DNA from 2 places in the Puia sp. genome. Region 1 is predicted to be linked to the other one. Evidence: riboswitches for the same ligand, from Rfam matches in the RefSeq annotation. Region 1 holds a riboswitch; the other holds the start of a gene.
The links. Region 1 has a riboswitch for cobalamin ahead of VGM48_RS12810 (ABC transporter substrate-binding protein). Riboswitches for the same ligand answer to the same signal wherever they lie in the genome.
Positions count from the first base shown of each region.

Region 2: it holds a riboswitch for cobalamin, as region 1 does, so the genes downstream of both, metE (5-methyltetrahydropteroyltriglutamate--homocysteine S-methyltransferase) here and VGM48_RS12810 (ABC transporter substrate-binding protein) in region 1, are expected to answer to the same signal.

Region 1 covers NZ_DASYCH010000062.1:143,458-153,737, forward strand. Annotated here, with positions in the region: gene VGM48_RS12795 (polysaccharide deacetylase family protein) at 24-956, shown strand; gene VGM48_RS12800 (ABC transporter ATP-binding protein) at 924-2,015, opposite strand; gene VGM48_RS12805 (iron ABC transporter permease) at 2,015-3,052, opposite strand; gene VGM48_RS12810 (ABC transporter substrate-binding protein) at 3,049-4,236, opposite strand; cobalamin riboswitch at 4,287-4,481, opposite strand; gene VGM48_RS12815 (FkbM family methyltransferase) at 4,655-5,428, shown strand; gene VGM48_RS12820 (TonB-dependent receptor) at 5,425-7,530, opposite strand; gene VGM48_RS12825 (APC family permease) at 7,662-8,999, shown strand; gene VGM48_RS12830 (aminotransferase class I/II-fold pyridoxal phosphate-dependent enzyme) at 9,113-10,276, shown strand.
Region 2 covers NZ_DASYCH010000138.1:958-11,237, forward strand. Annotated here, with positions in the region: gene VGM48_RS24715 (TonB-dependent receptor) at 1-2,366, shown strand, start outside; gene metE (5-methyltetrahydropteroyltriglutamate--homocysteine S-methyltransferase) at 2,407-4,737, opposite strand; cobalamin riboswitch at 4,900-5,087, opposite strand; gene VGM48_RS24725 (pentapeptide repeat-containing protein) at 5,286-6,227, shown strand; gene VGM48_RS24730 (alpha/beta hydrolase) at 6,256-7,095, opposite strand; gene VGM48_RS24735 (SRPBCC domain-containing protein) at 7,102-7,590, opposite strand; gene VGM48_RS24740 (metalloregulator ArsR/SmtB family transcription factor) at 7,603-7,920, opposite strand; gene VGM48_RS24745 (short-chain dehydrogenase) at 8,131-8,385, opposite strand; gene VGM48_RS24750 (hypothetical protein) at 8,470-9,198, opposite strand; gene VGM48_RS24755 (tetratricopeptide repeat protein) at 9,261-10,280, opposite strand, start outside.

The DNA of each region.
Region 1 (10,280 bases):
AAAAATTGCTGCTTAACTCGCTTATGAGAATAGACCACTTTTATGAATATTGGCCGATCATCGACCGGCCCGATATCGAGTGGCCGGGTGGCAAGCGACTGGCGGTTTATATTGGGCTGAATATCGAGCACTATGAATCCGGAAAACCCTCGGTCGGTATCCTTGAGAAGTCGCCGGGACGGGATCCCGATCCCCTCAATGAAGGCTGGCGGGACTATGGCAACCGGGTGGGGGTATGGCGGATCATGGAGTTGTTCGACCGCTTTGGTATCCGGCCCAGTGTGCTGCTCAACTCGGATGTCTGTAAGTATTACCCGCGGATCATCGAAGAGGGCAACCGCCGCAATTGGTCTTGGGTAGCACATGGCAGGAATAATTCCATGTTTGCCGGGAACAAACCGCCCCAGTTGAAGCTGGATGAGGAGCGCAACTATCTCCATGATGTTCTCTCGACGATCCAGCTGGCGACCGGCAAGGCCTGCAAAGGCTGGCTCGGACCGATGGGATTGAGCGAGACCTATGACACGGTGGATCTGCTGGCCGACGAAGGCGTGACCTATGTGCTGGATTGGATCAATGATGACCAGCCTTACCCGCTAAAAACTTTTCACGGGGAGATCATCTCGGTCCCCTATTCGCTGGAAATAAATGATTTACCGTTGTTTCTGCAACGGGGGCTCTCGGGCCCAGAGTTTGGCCAGATGATCATGGATCAGTTCGATGTCCTTCACCGGGATTCGAGTGGTATCGCCCGGGTCATGGCCATCGGCATCCATCCCTTCATCGTGGGTCAGCCCCACCGGTTCAAATATTTCGAACAGGCGATGGCCCATATCGCCCGGCAAAAAGATGTCTGGTTTACCACGAGTGATGAGATTGCTGCGTGGTATATGTTGAATTATTACCACACTCATGTCCAAAAATTACGGGAAGTGGAAATCCTTCAGGGCTTCTAACAATCCCGCGACGGAGTCGGATTGCCGGCTCCCGGCGGCGGTTTGGAGAATCCAGACAGGCCTGCCCTGCTGTTCGAGGATGGTAATGCGCGCACTCGCCGCGGCCGCGGGGACATCCGGAGCACTCGCTGTCCCGGTCATGGCGTTACTCCGATCTCCCGACATATCCGTGGCCATCCCGGCTTCCTGTACGGTAAACCCTTCGCGCTGCAGTGCCCGCCGGGTCCAGAAGGCAACCATTCCGCTGCTGGCGAGTTGAATGGAACGGTCTCCGTCGCGATGGATGCGAAATACGCCGGTGGACCTGTCGAAGCTCACGTCTTCCTTTTCAAATGCCGCCTCGAATATGCCATCGAGGACGAGGTCTTCGGGAGTACCTTTGTGCATCGGCGCCGCGGACTGGAGCAGCCAGACCTCGTCGGCCACCTGTAAGGCCAGGTCCAGTTCGTGGGTCGACAGGATGATGCCTTTGTTCATCTCCCGTGTCAGCTGGTGCAACAGCCGCATCAGCCTGATCCGGCTGGGGAGATCGAGATGCGCCGTCGGTTCGTCGAGCATCAATATGGGGGTATCCTGGGCCAACGCCCGGGCCAGCATCACCTTTTGACTTTCGCCGTCGCTCAGTGTGTGCACTTTTCTATCGACGAGGGCTGCGATATCTGCCGCGTCGATGGCCTGCCGGATGATGGCTTTATCCGTTTCCGTGAGGATGCCGAGCCAACCCGACCAGGGATACCGGCCCAGGGCGACGAGCGACCAGACATTCAGGTTACTGCCGCCGACGCGATCGGTCAATACCAGGCTGATCTGACGGGCGAGCCCGGCGGAGGAAAGTCCCGATCTTCCCGCGATCTCCACGCCGCCACTCAGGGCGGGCTGGAGGCCGGCAAGGGTCTTCAGCAACGTCGACTTGCCGGAACCGTTAGGTCCGAGCAGGCAGATGAGTCGTCCTGCCTTTACCGTCAGTTCGGGCAGCTGCGTCGAGACGAGGGTCTTCTTTCCCCCGCTGTGATACCCCGTCTGCAGGCTCCTGGTGATAAGCAGCGGTGCGGTATTCATCAGTAGACTTTTAGATTCTTTGTACGAAGGAGCAGATAGATGACCACCGGTGCACCCACCAGCGAGGTGATGATATTTATGGGCAACACGGTCTGATTGCCCGGCCACTGGGCGATGCTGTCGCAGAGCAGGAGCAGGATGGTGCCGATGAGGCAACTGGCGGGCATCAGGATGCGGTGACTGGCTGTGTTGAAGGCGCCGCGGGCCAGGTGCGGAACGGCGATGCCGAGAAATCCGATGGGGCCGCAGAAAGCGGTGATGCTGCCCACCAACAGGCTTGTACTGCAGACGATGATGAACCGGGCGCGTTCCACTGTCAGGCCCATGCTTCGTGCATAGTTTTCGCCCAGGAGCAGGGCATCCAGTCGCTTCGAGGAGAAAAAGGCCATGATCAGTCCGGTGAGGATCATGCCGGTGAAGATCGGCAGCTGACTGCCCGTCACGCCGCCCAACGAGCCGAAGGCCCAAAGCAGGTATTCCTTCACTTCTTCGGGATTGCTGAAATATTGCCAGATGCTGGTGATGGCGATGGTGATGCTGCTGATCATCAGCCCGATGATCAGCATCGTGACATTATCGCGTACCCGGCCCGAGAGCATCAGCACAAAGAACATCGCGAGGGCGGCCCCGGCGCAGGCTGCGCATGTGACCAGCCAGCTGCCGCCCACGCCTAATTCTTTTATCGCATAAAGTGTGGCTGTGCCGCCGCCGGCCAGCATGACGGCGGCTACCCCCAGGCTTGCACCGGCTGTGATGCCGAGAACGCCGGGGTCGGCCAGCGGGTTACGAAACATCGTCTGCATCTGCAGTCCGCCCACCGAGAGCCCACAACCTGCCAGCACTGCGGTACAGGCCTTTGGCACCCGGATCTTGTCGATGATATACCGCCAGGTCTCGTCCCCGGTGGAGGAGGAGAAAAGGATATGAAAGACCTCCCGCAAAGGGATGCGCACCGCGCCTGCCGAAAGATCCAGCAGGAGGGCCAGCAGCAACAAGAGAAAGAGGCCGACAAAACGTCCTTTCAGCGCGATACTCATTTCAGCTGTTTATAGTAGTACAACGTATCCTGCGGCAGGGCATCGGGGTGCAGGATACGGATGAGATCGGCCAGCACCCGCTGGGGATTCGCCGCACCCGACTCCCAATAATCATTGGACCCGATATCATTTACCCGCCGGTTGAAATTATAGACGGCGCCGGTCTTAAAGGAATGGAAGTCCGCAAACCGGCTATCTTTCTCCGCGATCTCTTTGCGGCTGTCCACATAACCGACGTTGAACCAGAAATCGGCCTTCAGGGCGATGGGAATGACGGCTTCCACATTCAGGGCGAGGCTGCCGATCCCTTTGGTGGCCGACCAGCTATAGTCGGCGCCGGCATCCCGGAGGAATTGCGCCATATAGCTTTCGCCCGCCGGCGTATACCAAACGCCTTTCCAGGGCATCGCGATAATGACCGAGGGTTTTTTCTTTGCGGCGCTGCCGATCGCGGCCAACGCAAGATAAGTCCTTTCCACGCTGTCAAACTTTTTCCCGATCTCTGCTTCCCTGTCGATCAGCGCAGCGAACAGCTTTGCCCATTCGGCGCGGCCAAGCGGTGTCGTTTCCAGCCACTCAGCGTCGGGTAGGACAGGGATGCCGGCATCGGTCAAGGTCTTATACTGGCCATAGGCGGCATCGGGATTGGTCGAGGTGATGACCACCCCCGGATGCATGGCAATCACCAGTTCGTTATTGGTATTCCCGTCGATGCCTACCTGTTTGATCCTGCCCGTGCGGATGTGTTCGCGGACGATGGGGGCATTGACATATTGAAAGTTGCCGAGTCCCGTGATCCTGTCGGCTGCGCCGGCGAAATCCGCCAACCCGATATGGATCGAAGAAAGCACGGTCATCGACCGGACAGGAGTGTGGATCACCGGGATCCCCGGGCGACCGGCGGGCGGGGTCTGGCCTTCGTCCACCAGCAGGTAGCGCAGGGTATCGATCCGGCCCGCGGCCCGGTTCAGGATGCTGACTTCGCGGTAGCCATTGCGGTTGTCGATCCGGAAGCCATGTGCATATTTCAACACGGTATGACCGGCGGCGGGCCGGTCGATATTGGTGGAATTCGAATCCGTGGCGTGGCCGGCCGGTTGCTGTGACTGGCCACAGCCGAAGGCAAACAGGGTTACCAATAGGGAAAAACGAAGGAGGCCGGGGCTTCCGGGGTTTCTGGACATAGCGTCTTTTGCTTTTTTGAGGTGTCCAGCCTGCCTTTTACCCGAAAGCCGGCTGATGGATGATCCTGGCAGGTCTTCTGGCTTGTGCCGGGCCCGTATACCTTCCCATTCCGGTTTGGCGGAATAGTGGTTAGAAGTTGGACGGGACCCCAGACTGGCACTTACAGCTACGGGTATAGCGCCGGTTTCTCACCGGTCTTCCCTTTCAAGCCGCCAACGGCGGCACCAGGATCGTGGTAAAACTAATGCATTCTGCGCGAAAAATGGCGGCGGTCCGTCAAAAACGGACACGGAAACGCCGCCGGCGGCCCGTGTTGGTTCTCAGCTATTGATCTGCTGCTACCTATCTGACTGTTTTACGGCCCGCGAAGCGGGCCGTATTTTTTTGTAGCTTGCGGGCCAGCTTTGATCGAATAACATGAGTATCCGAAAAATTTTGTTGACGTCGCTTGGTGAAAAAAGATACCTGTCCCTTTTGTCCAACAGCTTCCAGCTTTTATATCCCACGGGAATGCTGGGCAAGGACTACCAGGATATCTACTTTCTTAAAAAATTCATCCGGAGCGGGGATTGGTGTATCGATATCGGCGCCCATCTGGGCTATTTTACGATGGAGCTCAGCCGGCTTGTCAAACCCGGGGGGAAGGTGTTTGCCGTGGAGCCGATGAGCAAGTTCAACAGCGTGCTGGGCAAGCTGCTGGCCTCACACAAGGCGCAGAATGTCACCTTATATCCTGTTGCCCTGGGCGGAGACGGTGAATTCGTCGAAATGGGTATCCCCGAGGTGGGTCAGAAAAAGCGTTTTGCTTATGCCCGGGTGATGGAATCCAGCCCGCAGCTGCAATATGTCGAATCGGAGAAAGTAAAGAACTGGCAGGGAGACCAGCTGTTCAAAGACATAACGAGACTCGACTTCGTCAAGTGCGATGTCGAGGGGCTGGAGTTCAAGGTCATGTCCTCGATGATCGGGACGATCCGGAAGTATCAGCCGATCCTGTTGTGCGAATTCTTCGACCGGGACGAACGCATCCGGTTGTTCGAATTGTTACAGTCGATGGGATATCAACTCTTCAAGCTTGAAGGCGGGAAATGGCGGGCGATCGACGTTTATGCGGAAGGTGGTGTCATCTCTCAAAACAATTACTTTATTCCCCCCGCCCGGCGCGAGCAATTTCGTTCGCTGTTTGCTTAAAGCGCGTAATTGACGGAGATGCCTGCAAAATAATTCCTGCCCGGCGCGACATTATAATAACGGCCGGCGGCCGCGTTGAAATCATTTCCCAGGCTATACTTTGTATTTCCGGCATTGTCGACGGCCGTATAGACATCGAACTTCAGCTTTCCCAATACCCGCCGGTAGCCCAGGCGGCCTCCCAGCAAGCTATATGATCCGGCAAAGGCCGTATTGGCATCGTTTAGTGCGACCCGGGTGGAATACGTATAGGTCATATTGAGGTATAGGCCTGCCCGCAGCGCCATATCCAGTCCCGTTACTACCAGCTGCGGCGGCACGCTGGGCAGGCGGTGGCCGGAGAAGCTGGACGTATCCTGGATGAAACTGCTGTAGTGGAAGTCATGCCAGGTGTCGCTGACAAAGACCCGCAGATCGGAAACAAACGCTTTCGGCTGATCGATGACCCGGTAAGAAAGAAAGGTCTCGAGCCCGTGCTGATCGGTACTGCCGGCGTTGACGGAATACATCACGCCGCTGGAATCGATCCGCTGAACGATGGCATTGCGGATATGGAAGGAAAACGCATCGATGTCGAAGAAAAGCCTTCCGTTGAGGAGGCTGCCGCGGGCGCCGAGTTCGTAGTCGATGCCGTCCTCGGGTTGAAGCGGGGGGCCTACGACGCCATTGCTTTTTTCTATCTCGGAAACGGTCGGTGTGGAAAAGCCGCGGGAGGCGCTTGCATAGACGGAAATGTCGGGAGTGATCCGCTTCAACAGGGCGATACGCGGTGCAAACTTGTTATCAAAGCGAACCGGAACCATCACCGGAGGTATCGAGGAGACGCGGGTGATATCGAGGGCCGACTTGTTGAAACTTCCGCCCAGGGTGAGTGTCCAGCCGTCCTGCATCCGAAGATCGGCCTGGGCGAAGGTGAACCAGGTCCAGTTGTTGAGTTTATCATCGGTTTGCAGTGCACCTTCGACGCCCAGCTTGTTGAGGTAGTCCCGGGTCTCGAAAAATCCTTTCTGTGCTTCGGCGCCGAAGTTGACCTGCAGATTACCGATACCCAGTTCACTCTTATACTGAAAGGCCGTCCTGCCGCCGAAATGCGGTTCCTGCCGGTATTCATAGACCCGGATGCCGGGGTTTGTGAAATCGGTGTAGGCGCCATAGACCGAACTCGTATTCTGCCAGTGGGCATTGAAATGATATTCGTTGCTGATGCCGGCCGTAAAATTCTTTTGGAAGATGGCGGCCTGCGCCTGGATCGCTCCGGGCTGGGTGCCGACGGGCGGCCGGGCCATCCTTGCGTTGGAGTCGTACTCGGCCTGGTTTAGCCCACCCGGCGTCTGATAGTAGAGGTCGCCATAGAGCATGTATGCATGGATCGTTTGTTTTTCGCTGGTCTTTATCTGTGTCTCCCAGGTGGCGATGTCGCGGCGCATCCGGGTCTGCTGGCGGTAGCCGTCGCTGGTCTGATGCGAATAGGCGAAGTGATTGCGATGGTCGTTGTCACCGGTTCGCAAGTCGACATTAAAGCTATTTGTCGCAAGGTGCTTTGTGTCGTAGGCATAATTGCCGGCCGTATAGTCCGCGCTGACCCCTTTTTCCCAAACCGCCGGCATCCCGCTGATGAGTACGGCGCCGCCGATGCCTGCGCCGTAGAGACTGCCGGCGGTTCCTTTAATGATCTCGAGAGACTGGATATTATAAAATCCCAGTTGATTGAGGTAGGTGTTGCCGCCGGGATCGGTGAGCGGGATCTCGTTCCAGTAGATCTTTATATCTCTGACCCCAAAGGGCGAGCGCAGACTGCTGCCGCGGATATTGAGGCGGTAGCTGCCGGGTGAACGTTCTTCCATACGGACGCCCGGGGCCATGTTCAGGGCCGGGAGGATGCTGCCGTTGCCAAAGCGGTTGAGAGCGGCTTTGTTGATGATGTTCACCGGTGCGCCTACTTCGGTCAATTTGCGGTTCTGTTCATATGCTTTTACGACAACCTCGGAAAGCGGCCGCGTATCGGATGAATCGGTCAAAAAGGAAGATGCAGGAAGATGCTGCGCTGACAGGGACAGGAAGCAGGAGGAAAGGATAAGCAGCAGGACGTAGTTTTTTTTCATCCGATAGGAATGTCAAAAATGGACCACAGGTCCATTGGCCGAAGGCCAGTTAATAATGATTTTACCAGGAGGGCTTATTTTTCCGGAAAAGCCCTCCGGCAAAACAAATTTAGGCTATCTTCAAATGGTTTATGAGTAAAAAGCAGCTGAATCTCTTCGATCTGAGCATGATCGTTGTCAGTTTGGTGATCGGCATGGGCATCTTTCGTACCCCCGCTGTGGCGGCGGAACGGGCCGGAACATCTTCGGTTTTCTTCCTGGCCTGGGGGATCGGCGGCGTTGTCGCCTTGTGCGGGGCGTTGACCTATGCGGAGATCGGTTCCCGTTATCCGGTTACCGGAGGTTACTATAAGATCTTTTCCCTTGGCTATCATCCTTCGCTGGCGTTTTCTATCAACTGTATCGAGTTGGTCTCCAACGCGGGTTCCATTGCCGCGGTGGGGGTTGTGGGTGCAGAATACATCGGGCATTTCTTTTATTCCGGGGAAGTGCCGCCGCTCTTCCGGGGTGGGGTGACGGCAGCGGCGGTCCTTGTTTTCTATGTCGTCAATCTGCTTGGGCTGAAGATGAGCAGCCGGGTGCAGAACGTGTTGACCATGATCAAGCTGCTGATGATCCTGACGCTGCTTGCGTCGCTGTTCGGATCGCATCCGATCCCGGCCCCGGCAAAGATGGCGGCGGCTCCCGATCCTTCGACAGGATTCTTCAAATTGCTGGGCTATGCCCTTGTTGCCGTCTCCTTTAGTTATGGCGGCTATCAGCAGACCATCAATTTCGGCGGCGAGGTGCAGCGGCCGGGCCGGACGATCCCCCGCGGTATCGGGATCGGCATCTTCATTATCATCACGGTCTATCTATCGCTCAACTTTGTCTATGTAAAGGTGATCGGATTCGAGAACCTGCGCGGGGCGGATTCCATTGCCGCACAGCTGATGCTGCATCTCTTCGGGCCGGTAGGCGATACGATCCTGCGCTGTCTGATGTTTCTTTCCGTCCTGGCCTATGTCAATGTTTCGGTGATGAGCAACCCGCGGGTGATGTATGCCATGAGTACCGAGGGCATCCTTCCTGCCGTTTTCCGGAAGACGACCCCGAAGCATGGGGTCATTCTCTGGAGCCTCACCGCATTTTCGGCGACCATCATCCTCAGTCTGGTGTTCACCACGGCCGTGGAGAAAATGATCAACTATACGATCTTCCTCGACAGTATCGCCTTTGTTTTTTCTTCGGGTACCATTTTTATTCTGCGGCGCCGGCGCATGGGGGAGGACCGGGAAATTTACCGCATGAAAGGGTATCCATGGATTCCGATTTTCTTCATGCTGGCCTACAGCTGTGTGACGGTCAGCATTGCCGTCAATGATCCCGGCGCTGCGGGATATTGCCTCCTGATCTTTCTTGGATTTTTCATTTTATATTTCATTCTGAAGTCGACCCTGCGGCCCGTGGCGCCGGCTTCCGAGCAATAGTATATGGACATTTCGTATATCATCAATGAACTGGGCGAGGACAGGGACAGGGGACGCCGGAGGCGTACCGGCCGAAGGCCAGACATAAGACAATTCCGGATCAAATTTGCAACATGGATATCTCTTATATAATAAACGAATTAGGCGAGGACAGGGAATTTTACTTCAATGCGGTCGCTCCGCCCATCATTCAGACCAGCAATTTCAAGGTCGACAAGGTCGACGAGCTGAGGGCGCTTTTCGAGGACGAATACAGCGGCTATCTGTACAGTCGCGGGATCAACCCGACCGTGGATATCCTGCGGAAGAAGCTGGCGGCGCTGGACGGGGCTGAGGACAGTCTTGTCTTTAACAGCGGTGCTTCGGCGATCTTTGCCGGGGTGCTTGCCAATGTAAAGGCCGGCGATCATATCGTATCGGTAGAAAAACCCTATACCTGGGCCCAGCGGATGTTCGACGTGATCCTTCCGCGGTTTGGGGTAACGACCACCTATATCGACGGCACCCAGATCGAAAACTTCGAACGGGCCATCCTCCCCAATACAGCGCTCATCTATCTTGAGTCGCCCAACTCCTGGGATTACAAGCTGCAGGATCTGAAGGCGGTGGCCGAATTGGCCCGGAGCGAAGGGATCGTGACGATCATCGATAACAGCTACTGTACGCCGCTGTACCAGCGGCCGATCACGCTGGGGATCGATCTGGCGATGCAAACCGCGACAAAATATATTGGCGGCCACAGCGATACGGTGGGCGGGGTGCTTTCCGGCTCTTCGGCGATGATCAAAAAGATCTTCGCCAGTGAATTCTCCAATACCGGCAGCGGGATCATGCCCTTTAACGCCTGGCTGCTGATCCGGGGACTGCGGACCCTGCCGGCCCGGCTGGACAGGATCACCCAGACGACGCGGAAGGTCGCCGCCTGGCTGAAGTCGCATCCCCGGGTGGAGGCCATCCTTTTTCCTTTTGACGAGTCATTCCCGCAATTCCAACTGGCGCGGCAGCAGATGCAGGGGGCGTGTGGCCTGTTGAGCTTCTATGTCCGGGCCCGTTCCCGGGATGAAATTGTAACTTTTTGCGAGTCCCTGAAACATATATTTATGGCGGTCAGCTGGGGTGGGCACGAGTCCCTGATCCTGCCCAAATGCGCATCGCTGACGGCCGCGCAATTCGATCCCGCGGTGAGGGAGCACCGGATGCTCCGGCTTTATACCGGGCTGGAAGAGGCGGATTATCTGATCCGCGATCTGGAACAGGCCTTCCTCACGGCGTGGTAGCGTT
Region 2 (10,280 bases), on a different contig from region 1:
CCATTCCCGACCTGAAGCTCGCCACCATCACCGATGCCAATGGGAAATTCACCCTTACCCTTGGCGCAAAGGGGACTTACCTGGTGCAGATAAGCTATGTCGGCTATGGGACCTTTACCCAGGAAGTGGACCTCAACCGGACAAGCGTGTTAAACGTCGGACTGCAGGTATCGACCATCGAAGCCAGCGAGATCGTTGTCACCGGTGTGAGCAAGGCCACGGAAATGAAACGGGCACCCATTCCGATCGTGGCGGTAGGCAAGGCCTATATGGACCAGCATGCCGCCTCCGGGAATGTGATCGACCAGGTGGCGAATCTTCCCGGCGTAAGCGCGGTGACGACAGGACCGAACATCTCCAAACCCTTTATCCATGGCCTCGGCTATAACCGCGTGGTCACCGCCCAGGACGGCATCCGTCAGGAAGGCCAGCAATGGGGAGATGAGCATGGAATAGAAGTGGATCAAAACTCCATCGACCGCATCGAGATCATCAAAGGTCCCGCGAGTCTGAGTTATGGATCGGACGCCATCGGCGGCGTGGTCAACCTGATCACACCACCGGCCGTCCCTGAGGGGAAGATCCTGGGATCGGTCAGCGGCATCTATGGCACCAACAACGGGTCGATAAACGGTAGCCTGCGGCTGCAGGGCAACCAAAATGGCTGGATCTGGGGTCTGCAGACATCCTCCAAGAATGCAAAGGATTATCAAAACCAGCACGATGGCCGGGTCTGGGCCACCAATTTCAACGAAAAGGATGCCCGCGCGATGGTCGGCGTCAACAAATCCTGGGGGTATTCCCACCTGAATGCGTCGCTTTTCGATGACCAGCAGGCCATCCCCGACGGGAGCCGCGATTCGCTGACCCGCCGGTTCACCAAACAGATCACCGATTCGGACACCTTCCGGCCCATCGTTTCACCATCCGAACTCAACTCCTATTCTCTCCCCGTACTCCACCAGCATGTCCAGTTATACCGCATCTACGACAACAGCAGCATCGCCCTCGGTAACGGCAACCTGCTGATCGATCTCGGCTACCAGTACAGCCACCGGCGGGAGTTCACGCACCCCCAGAACGCCGATGTGCCCGGACTGAATCTCCAACTGCAAACCTATACCTACGATGTCAAGTATAATTTCAGCCTCGGCAACGGCTACGAGACCAGCGTCGGCGTCAACGGCATGTACCAGAACAATGTACTGGGATACAGCACCGATTTCCCGATACCCGCCTATCACCAGTTCGATCTCGGCCCCTTTCTCGTGGTGAAGAAGACCTTTGGCAAGCTCGACCTGTCCGCGGGCGGGCGATTCGATACCCGGTCCTTCGACGGCAAAGCCGCCTATATCGACAACACCGTCCCATATTTTTCTACGCTCTACACCGGTGCCGACCCGGCCGGCAATCCCAATGTCAGCCGGCAGTTCAGCGCCCTCAGCAAGAATTTCTCGGGTTTTTCCGGGAGCTTCGGCGGCACCTACAATTTCTCCAATGCGTTCCTGATAAAAGCCAATATCGCCCGCGGCTTCCGGGCGCCCAGCATTGCCGAACTGTCTGCCAACGGTGCGGACCCCGGCTCGCAGATCTATCACGTCGGCAACAGCAGTTTCAAACCCGAGTTCAGCATCCAGGAAGACCTCGGCGCCTTCCTCACCCTCCCGAAAGTATCGGCAAGTGTGAGCCTGTTCGACAACCATATCCAGAACTATATCTTCCAGCAACAGATCATCGATGCCAACGGCAATCCCGAACGCGTAGACCCCGACGGCACTTCCGACCCCAATGGCCAGTATAGCAAGTTCACCTATGTGCAAAGCAAGGCGCGGATCCTCGGCGGTGAGTTATACCTGGATATCCACCCGGTATCCTGGTTACATTTTGAAAACGCCCTTACCCTTACCTACGGAACCAATCTCGAAGACAACGGCCATGCGCCCGACAGCCTGAAGTACCTGCCCTTCATCCCGCCCTTGCATACCCACTCCGAACTCCGGGCCAACTATGCCAAAGGGATCGGGCAGTTCAAAGATGCGTATGCATTTGTGGGTTTTGATCACTACAATGCCCAGAACCGGTTCTTTGCCGCTTATGGCACGGAAACCTACACCGCGGGTTATAACCTGCTGAGCGCCGGCATCGGCGTAGATCTTGTCAATAAGGCCGGGCAAAAGATCGTCCGGTTATTCATCGAGGGGACCAACCTCGCCAATACCAACTACCAGTCGAATATGAGCCGGCTGAAGTATTTCGATAACCCAAATGTTCCTGCGGGCGCGCAGCCGGGGATCTTCAATATGGGCCGGAATTTCAGTTTTAAGGTCGTCGTGCCTTTTGATCTTTCACCCCATTCCCACGCATAAAAAACGGCCCGGGGTCTCCCCGGGCCGTAAAACATATTCCTTAACGGGCTCCCGCAGGCACCGCCTCGCGCAGTTCCTTCGCCGCCTCCACCATCGCCACCAACGCCGCCTTCGTCTCCGGCCAGGCCCTGGTCTTCAGGCCGCAATCGGGATTCACCCACAGCTGATCGGCAGGCACCACCGCCCTGGCCTTCTCCATCAGCGCGACCATCTCCATCTTCGACGGCACCCGCGGCGAATGGATATCATACACCCCCGGTCCGATCTCGTTCGGGTATTTGAATTCCGCAAACGCCTCCAGCAGCTCCATCTGCGACCGCGAACATTCGATCGTGATGACATCCGCATCCATGTCCGCAATGCTGTCGATGATATCGTTGAACTCGGAATAACACATATGCGTGTGGACCTGCGTCGCATCTTCAACGCCGCTCGCGGAGATGCGAAACGCCCGTACCGCCCAATCCAGGTACTCCTTCCAGTTCTCTTTCCGTAGCGGCAATCCCTCGCGGATCGCCGGTTCGTCGATCTGGATGACCCGGATCCCCGCCTTTTCGAGGTCGACCACCTCGTCGCGGATCGCCAGCGCGATCTGCGCACAGGTCTCGCTTCGCGGCTGATCGTTGCGCACAAACGACCATTGCAGGATCGTCACCGGACCGGTCAGCATGCCCTTCACCCATTTCTTCGTGAGCGATTGCGCATACCCCGACCAGCGCACCGTCATAGGCCTGGGCCGCGATACGTCCCCGAAAATGACCGGCGGCTTGACGCAGCGGCTTCCATAGCTCTGGACCCAGCCATTGCTCGTAAAGACAAAGCCGTCCAGTTGCTCGCCAAAATATTCGACCATATCGTTGCGCTCAAACTCCCCATGCACCAGCACGTCGATGCCGATGGATTCCTGCCAGCGGATGGCCGCCTCGGTTTCCTTCTCTACAAAAGCATCGTATTCGGCCGGGCTGATCTCGCCTTTCTTCAGCCTGGCGCGGACATTCCGCACTTCGGGGGTCTGTGGGAACGATCCGATGGTCGTCGTCGGGAAAGCCGGCAGTTTCAACAACTCCCGCTGCCGCAGTTTCCGCTCCGCAAATTCATGGGTACGACGAGCATCCCCGGCCGCGATCGCCGCCACCCGCTGTTTCACCACCACCTTATGGATCAGCGCGCTGGTCCGCCGGCTATTGGTCGCCGCGACATTCTCTCTCCAGGCTTTGTCCGTTGCCGCACCCGGCTCGCCGGACGTCAGTTGTTTCAGCGTGACCACCTCCCGTATCTTTTGATTGGCAAAAGACATCCATTGTTTCATCTCTGGTGTCAGCACCTTCTCGTCCGATTCCAGGTCCAGGTCGCAGGGGCTGTGTAGCAGCGAACAGGAGGGAGCGATCAAGATCCTTTCCCTGCCGATCTTTGCAACAGCCTTGTTGATCAGGTGCACCGACTGCTGGAAATCGTTCTTCCAGATATTCCGTCCGTCGACGACGCCCAGCGAAAGCCGCGTCGCACTGTTGACAAAAGATGCATTAACAAGGATATCATCCAGCTGCGAAGGACAGCGCACCAGGTCCAGATGGAGGATCTGCACCGGCAATTCCAGCACGGTAGACAGGTTGTTACCATAACATTCGAAATAGCTGGCCAGGATGATATGCAGATCGGGGAACTTCGCCTTGATCTCCCGATAGGTCTTTACAAACACCTGCCGCTCGGCCTCCGTAAGGTCCAGCGCCAGGCAGGGTTCATCCAGCTGAACGTAATAGACTCCCGCATCGTCCAGTTTCTTCAGCACCTCCAGATAGACGGGCAGCAGCCGTTTGATCAACTCCAGCCGGTGGAATCCGGGTTCTTTCTCTTTGCCCAACAACAGATAGGAAACAGGTCCCAGCAACACGGGCTTGGCGGGGATGCCGGCTTCTTTCGCCTCCCGCACCTCATTGACGAGTTTATTGCTGAAAAGCGAAAAGGTCTGATTCGCCACGAATTCAGCGACGATATAATGATAATTCGTGTCAAACCATTTCGTCATCTCCATGGCGGTAATGTCGAACCCATCTTTCTGATAGCCCCTCGCCATGGCGAAAAGCAGGTCGACATCCTTCAACTGCTTTTCCTGCATCAGGGTATGATAGCGGGTCGGAATAGCGCCCACCATCAGGCTGGTGTCCAGCACCTGGTCATAAAACGAAAAATCTCCGACAGGGATCAGGTCGATCCCCGCGTCTTTTTGAAGCCGCCAGTTAAACAGGCGGATCTCTTTACCGGTCGTCATCAATTGCTCTGCGGAGAGCTTGCCGGCCCAATACTGTTCGGATGCTTTTTTAAGCTCCCGTCGGCTGCCAATCCTCGGGTAGCCTAGGTTGTGTGTTTGCATGCTGTTGCTTTTTAAATGAATTGATCAATTAAAAGCCCCGGCTATATCCAGCTATGGAATCGTAGAAAAAGGTGAGACAGCAGAATAGGGTCCCCCGGCCGGCATTGCACACGCCACCCAAGCGGATCCATCAACTGACCATTTGCCTCATTCCACGAAAGCATAGTCAATACGGTAAAGGCAGGTCTCCTGGCTAGTAACATTTTTGCCGTCCTTCCCATCCCCGGGGGACAGTGGACTCAGGTAGGCAAAAACCTTGTGTTACTTACAGTTGCGGGACAGCTTGTGATTTACACACAATTCCCTATTAACCCCGGTATTACCCGGGGACCTCCACCGCATGATGAAGAAATATAGAAAGAACTCCATCGCAAATATAGGAAATTCCGCCCGATCAAAAACGGGCCATTCCGGCAGATACTACCGCAGGTTGTTGAAAAACAACCAGGAGTAGCGGTACAACAACTAATAGTTGTCGCTTTTTTGCTGATTTGAGGGATAACTCGAAATATCTTTGTCGTGTCCAAACAAAGCAAAAAAAAGTAACTATGGAATCTTCGATCATCGGCAACAAAATTGCCAAAGCGCGCAAGGGGATAAATATCTCCCAGGCGCAACTGGCTCAGCGGCTATTCATTAGCCCGCAAGCAGTGGGGAAATGGGAACGCGGCGAATCCATCCCCGACCTCCCTACCCTTAACCGCCTGGCAGCGATCCTGGGCGTTGACCTTAATTATTTTTCAGAGAACTTTCCATCGGGAGAAGCCGAAAAAGCCACTGGAAGATCGACCGGGGTCGCCGCCCCATCCCGCGAGCCGGAGCAGGCCATCGCGGACCAACCCACGCCGGAGCCGTCTTTGCTCATGAACTTCAACGGGAGTAACCTGCCCAATAGCGACTTCGCAGGCATTGTCGCGCACAAAAGGAAGTTTCATGGGAGTGCATTGCGCGGTTCCGATTTCTCGGGTGCAGATCTGACCGGCAGCTCGTTTAACGCCAGTGATGTCCGGGAAGCCAATTTCGACGGGGCAAACCTGACCGATTGCACGCTGTCCGCCAGCGATCTCTCCGATACGCATTTCGACAAGTCCATTCTCGTACGCACCGAGTTCAGCAAGTCGGCGCTCACCCGGGCAAAATTCGCGGCGGCAAAGCTGACCGAAGCAAAATTGACAAAGACCGATCTCCGGAAAACGGTCTTTGAGAACTGTGTCTTCGATGGCGTGGACTTCGCCGACTCCGACATGCGCGGACTATGTCTCGATGGCCAGACCTTTATGAATGTCAGGTTTCACAACACCGCGCTCGGCGACGCAACATTCAATGGCGCGATACTCACCAATGTCTCCTTCCGCGCACCGTACGCCATTACCAATAAGTATTACCGCAGTATCAAAACCATCCGCTTCGATGGCGCCACGATGGATAAGCTGACCTACGCCTTCCTCAAGGGCATGGGAGCCGATCTGTCAAAGGTCACGGTCAAATAGAACTAGATAACGGCGCGGGGCGACCCAGTCATCGATCGAGGAAACCTTCGATCATCGGGATAACGAAATTTGCTTCTTTAGAACCGGTTCCCAGTGTCGTTATTTCGCCAATATATTCCCCGTGTACCCCCGGGATGATCGCCAGTTGCGAGTTGGTAATGAACCGGTGCATCTCGATGGCATGTTCAGAGGTGATTACGTCTCTGTCGCCAATGATGATCAACGTTGGTGCTTTGATGGATTTGATCTGTTCGTCAGGGATATCCTTAAAATTGACCATCCTTGCCGCATCCTTATCATGCATGATTTGCAGCCCTGCGGGGTTGCCGGAAACTTTCAAATAGGCTTCTTTCAGCTCCCTGGGCATGTTCGCCAGCTGCGCATGTTTCATAAAATCCCAAAAGGGTGCAGGCACTCCGTCGCGTTTACAAAGCGCAGACCCAAGGATCAGCTTATCGACCATTTCCGGGTGGTGAATAGCGATTTGAACGGTCGTTGTTCCACCGTTGCTGAAACCGAAAAGATCGGCTTTGGCAATATGAAGATTTTTCAGAAGGGTTACGACATCCTCGGCATCCTGTGTGAATGACTCCGGCGCATTTCTGTCGCTTGTGCGGCCGTGTGCCTGCAGGTCCATGGCAATGACTTTATATCTCCTGGCAAGCATGGGAATGACCCTTCCGAAGGTGGTTTCAAGGGTCGAGCCGCCGCCGTGGATCAATACAAGCGGTTCGCCTTGCCCATAGATCTCATAATACATTTTAATCCCGTTGACCTCCGAATAACCCTTTTCAACGGACCGGCTGGTGTGTTGGAACGCCGATCCGGTCAGCAATGCCAAAACAGCCAGAAAGATTGTCCTTTTCATGATTAGTTAGTTTTGATCGAGTAAGATTTGCATATTGTTCAACATTTGCAGCCAGCCTGGGTAGGCGCCCGTTCGTTTGGCCAATTCCTGCGAGACCGTTTGCCGTAATTGCATCTTTGTTTTCCCGTTTTCCTCCGCAAAGGTCACGGTAACCAGCGTTTGCCCCGGCCAATCGGGGTCCATCCCGATTTCCGCAGGGTTGATGGGGTTACCGTTCTCATCTGCATTGATCATGGTAAATACGATCTTCCGGCCAGGTACGATCTCTTTGTATTCACCGATGCACCAACAGTCGCCGAATCGGGGATTGGTGACACACGAGTGAAACCGGCCGCCTGTTTCAATGACAAGCTTTTTGAAATACACGGTACACCCATCGGGCGCAAACCATTTCACCAGTTTCCCGGGATCGGTCCATGCGCTAAAAACCTTTTCAGGACTGGCGTTAAAGATCTTTTCTATAAAAACTTCGTTATTACTGACGCGATCTTCCATTTGGGTAGTTTTTTATTTATCGAGTTCATCAAGGAATTGATCCAGCTTGTCAAATCGTTGGTTCCACAGTTTCCGGGATTCGGTTACCCAGTCGGCGACTTCATCGAGTTTGTTGAGCCGGGCTTCGCAAATTTGTTCCCGCCCTTTTTGCGTGACGGTGATCATGCCGCATTCATCAAGCACTTTGATGTGTTTGGCAATCGCCTGCCGGCTAACGCCAAATTCCTTGATGATCCCTGCCAGGTTCAGAGGGCCGCGTGACAGCTTCTGAATAATTATCCGTCTCGTGGGATCGGCAATTGCCTGAAAGACATCTCTCCGTTCTATCATAATACAACCATTTGGTTGCCAAATATAAATACAACCATCTGGTTGTGCAAATATTTTTCTGGTCAATACAATAGGAAAAGGCTCATAACATTTGATTATTAAAACGTTATGAACCGAATCAACGAAAAAATGGATAGAAATGCAGGGAAAAAAGTAGCCGCTATGCTTCGGGGAAGCTAGGCTCAGTGGTGAGAAAGAAGGATTATTAGACTATCCTTTCTGCGAAAGCTTGGTAAATTCAGCGCCGTTGAAGATCCGGGACAGGTTGATGTCGTTTGATTTCCGGAATTCGGCGATATGCTTCACAGAAACTATCCGCCAGAAGTTCTTCTTCTTCAACTCGGAATAATCCGCGGTTTTGATAAAAACCCCTTCTACGGTACCTCTTGTCTTGAAGAAGATATTAGCTTGCTGTTTGACGTCTTCTCCGCCGCCGATGAATTTTTCGATCTGTTCGATTGTCATAATTTACCTTAAAAAGCAACCAATGCAAAGGTTTATACATGGTTACAAGGCGCAATATACGAAATTTTGCGGGCAAAGCCATAACTATCTTTTTAGTTCCGCGTCTATTTCGGCCATTAGCTTCCCGACCTCCTCCGCCACCAGCAATTTCTGATCTTTCATTTCATTCAGCAGATCCCGCTGCCACATGATCTGAAATCGGATCGCCGGGTCATTCGTATAGCCCGAGATCAGCGAATTACCCCGGGGGCCGAAGGGCGTTCGGGTACCGATATAGGTGATATACTGGTTACGCCGTTCCTCGAAGATCATCCGGTCGGAGGCCACGCGATCGGGCAGTGTTACCGTAAACATCCTGGTGATATTCTGCATCAGCGGTTGGTTCTCGATCAGCCTTAAGTTGCCGGAGGATTTAAAACTTTCGAAACGGCTGTTGTCGAAAGTAAAACCCACCATATTGGTCAGGTTGCCGCTGAGACTATCCATATACGCTTTGTCGATCCGGTTCTCGCTGATCTGCTTCCAGATGGCGTCATAGTAATCCAGGGTGTGCTGGTAGTCATGCCGGTGTTCCGCCAGCTTGTCGGCCGTTACTTTCAGGTCAGCCCGGATGCCCACCAGGAAATCCCTGGCCAGCCGCTGCTCGTGCAGATGATCGTTCCAGTTGTGGAACCAAAGCGTGATGCTCACCGCGACAACGATGATAAAGATCTCGAAAAAGAATTCCCGCAGCTTCTTCTTCCACGAATGCTCTTTTTTGAGCAGTGCCCGGGCCGCATCACCCGCGTGTTTGATGATCTTTTCTTCTGCCATATCCCATAAATATAGATAATTTCATACATCAACTCCAATAGTGCCCAGCCTTACCTACATCTTTATTTCTTTTCCAGCTTTTCAATTGTCTTCCTGGCCGCCGCCAACCGTATAGCTTTATTTTTCTCCACCATTTTCTCAATAACCCATTTCTCTATTTTATGATGCAAGGGGATCAATATCGCACTTATAATTACTAATGCACATAACATCAATATGGGCGAGTCATTCGCATAATCGGAAAGATAGGGATGAAGAAGTAAGTTAATGAAGTCAAAGCTCACAAGCAATGCAAGAACACCTAAAAACCTTATCCAATTTGCATTCATAATGTTGCGGCTGAGTAGAAAGAACAGGAGAATTAAAGATATAATGCCAACGGCAATAGCGGCAAATTGAATGTCCTGTTTTCGTTTTTCGGCAGCAGCCTTAAGCTCAGCCTGCTTTTCATGTTGGCGGCTTTCTTCCTGGAAAGAAAGAAGTTGCTGTTGCTTTATTTTTTCCTGTGTTATCAATGTGTCTTTTGTAACCGCAGCCAACTCGAGATATTTAAGGGCGCTATCCCCCGCATTAATTTTTTTATAGATTGCAAACAAATCCGAACACGCGGCTGCTATTGCTGCGGGGCTGCCAGACTTGTCCGCTGCTTCCAATTCCTTCTTTCCATAATATATACAGGAATCGTATAGCTGCCGCTTTTGAAATAACGTAAAAATACCCGAATACAATTCTGTCAGCGCATTGTTGTCGGAGGTTGCAATGGCAATAGGGATACCCATTCGGTAAAAACTTAATGCTACATCATAGTTGTTCATGGCTGTATGAACACTGGCAAGGCGGGCGATAGCAATGGTTTCTCCCCGGGAATTCATTAGCATCTCATAGGCATTTTGTTCATATTTAAGTGCGGAATCAAGTTGTCCCTCATGTAAGTAACACAATCCCATGCTTAACCCAACACCTCCCAGGCCCTCCCTACTATTCAAAGACTCTTCTATTTGCTTAATTTTTTTGTAATATAGTAATGCTTCTTTGTAATCCTTTTCGTCCTCATAATTCCCCGCAATTCCGAAATAGGATAA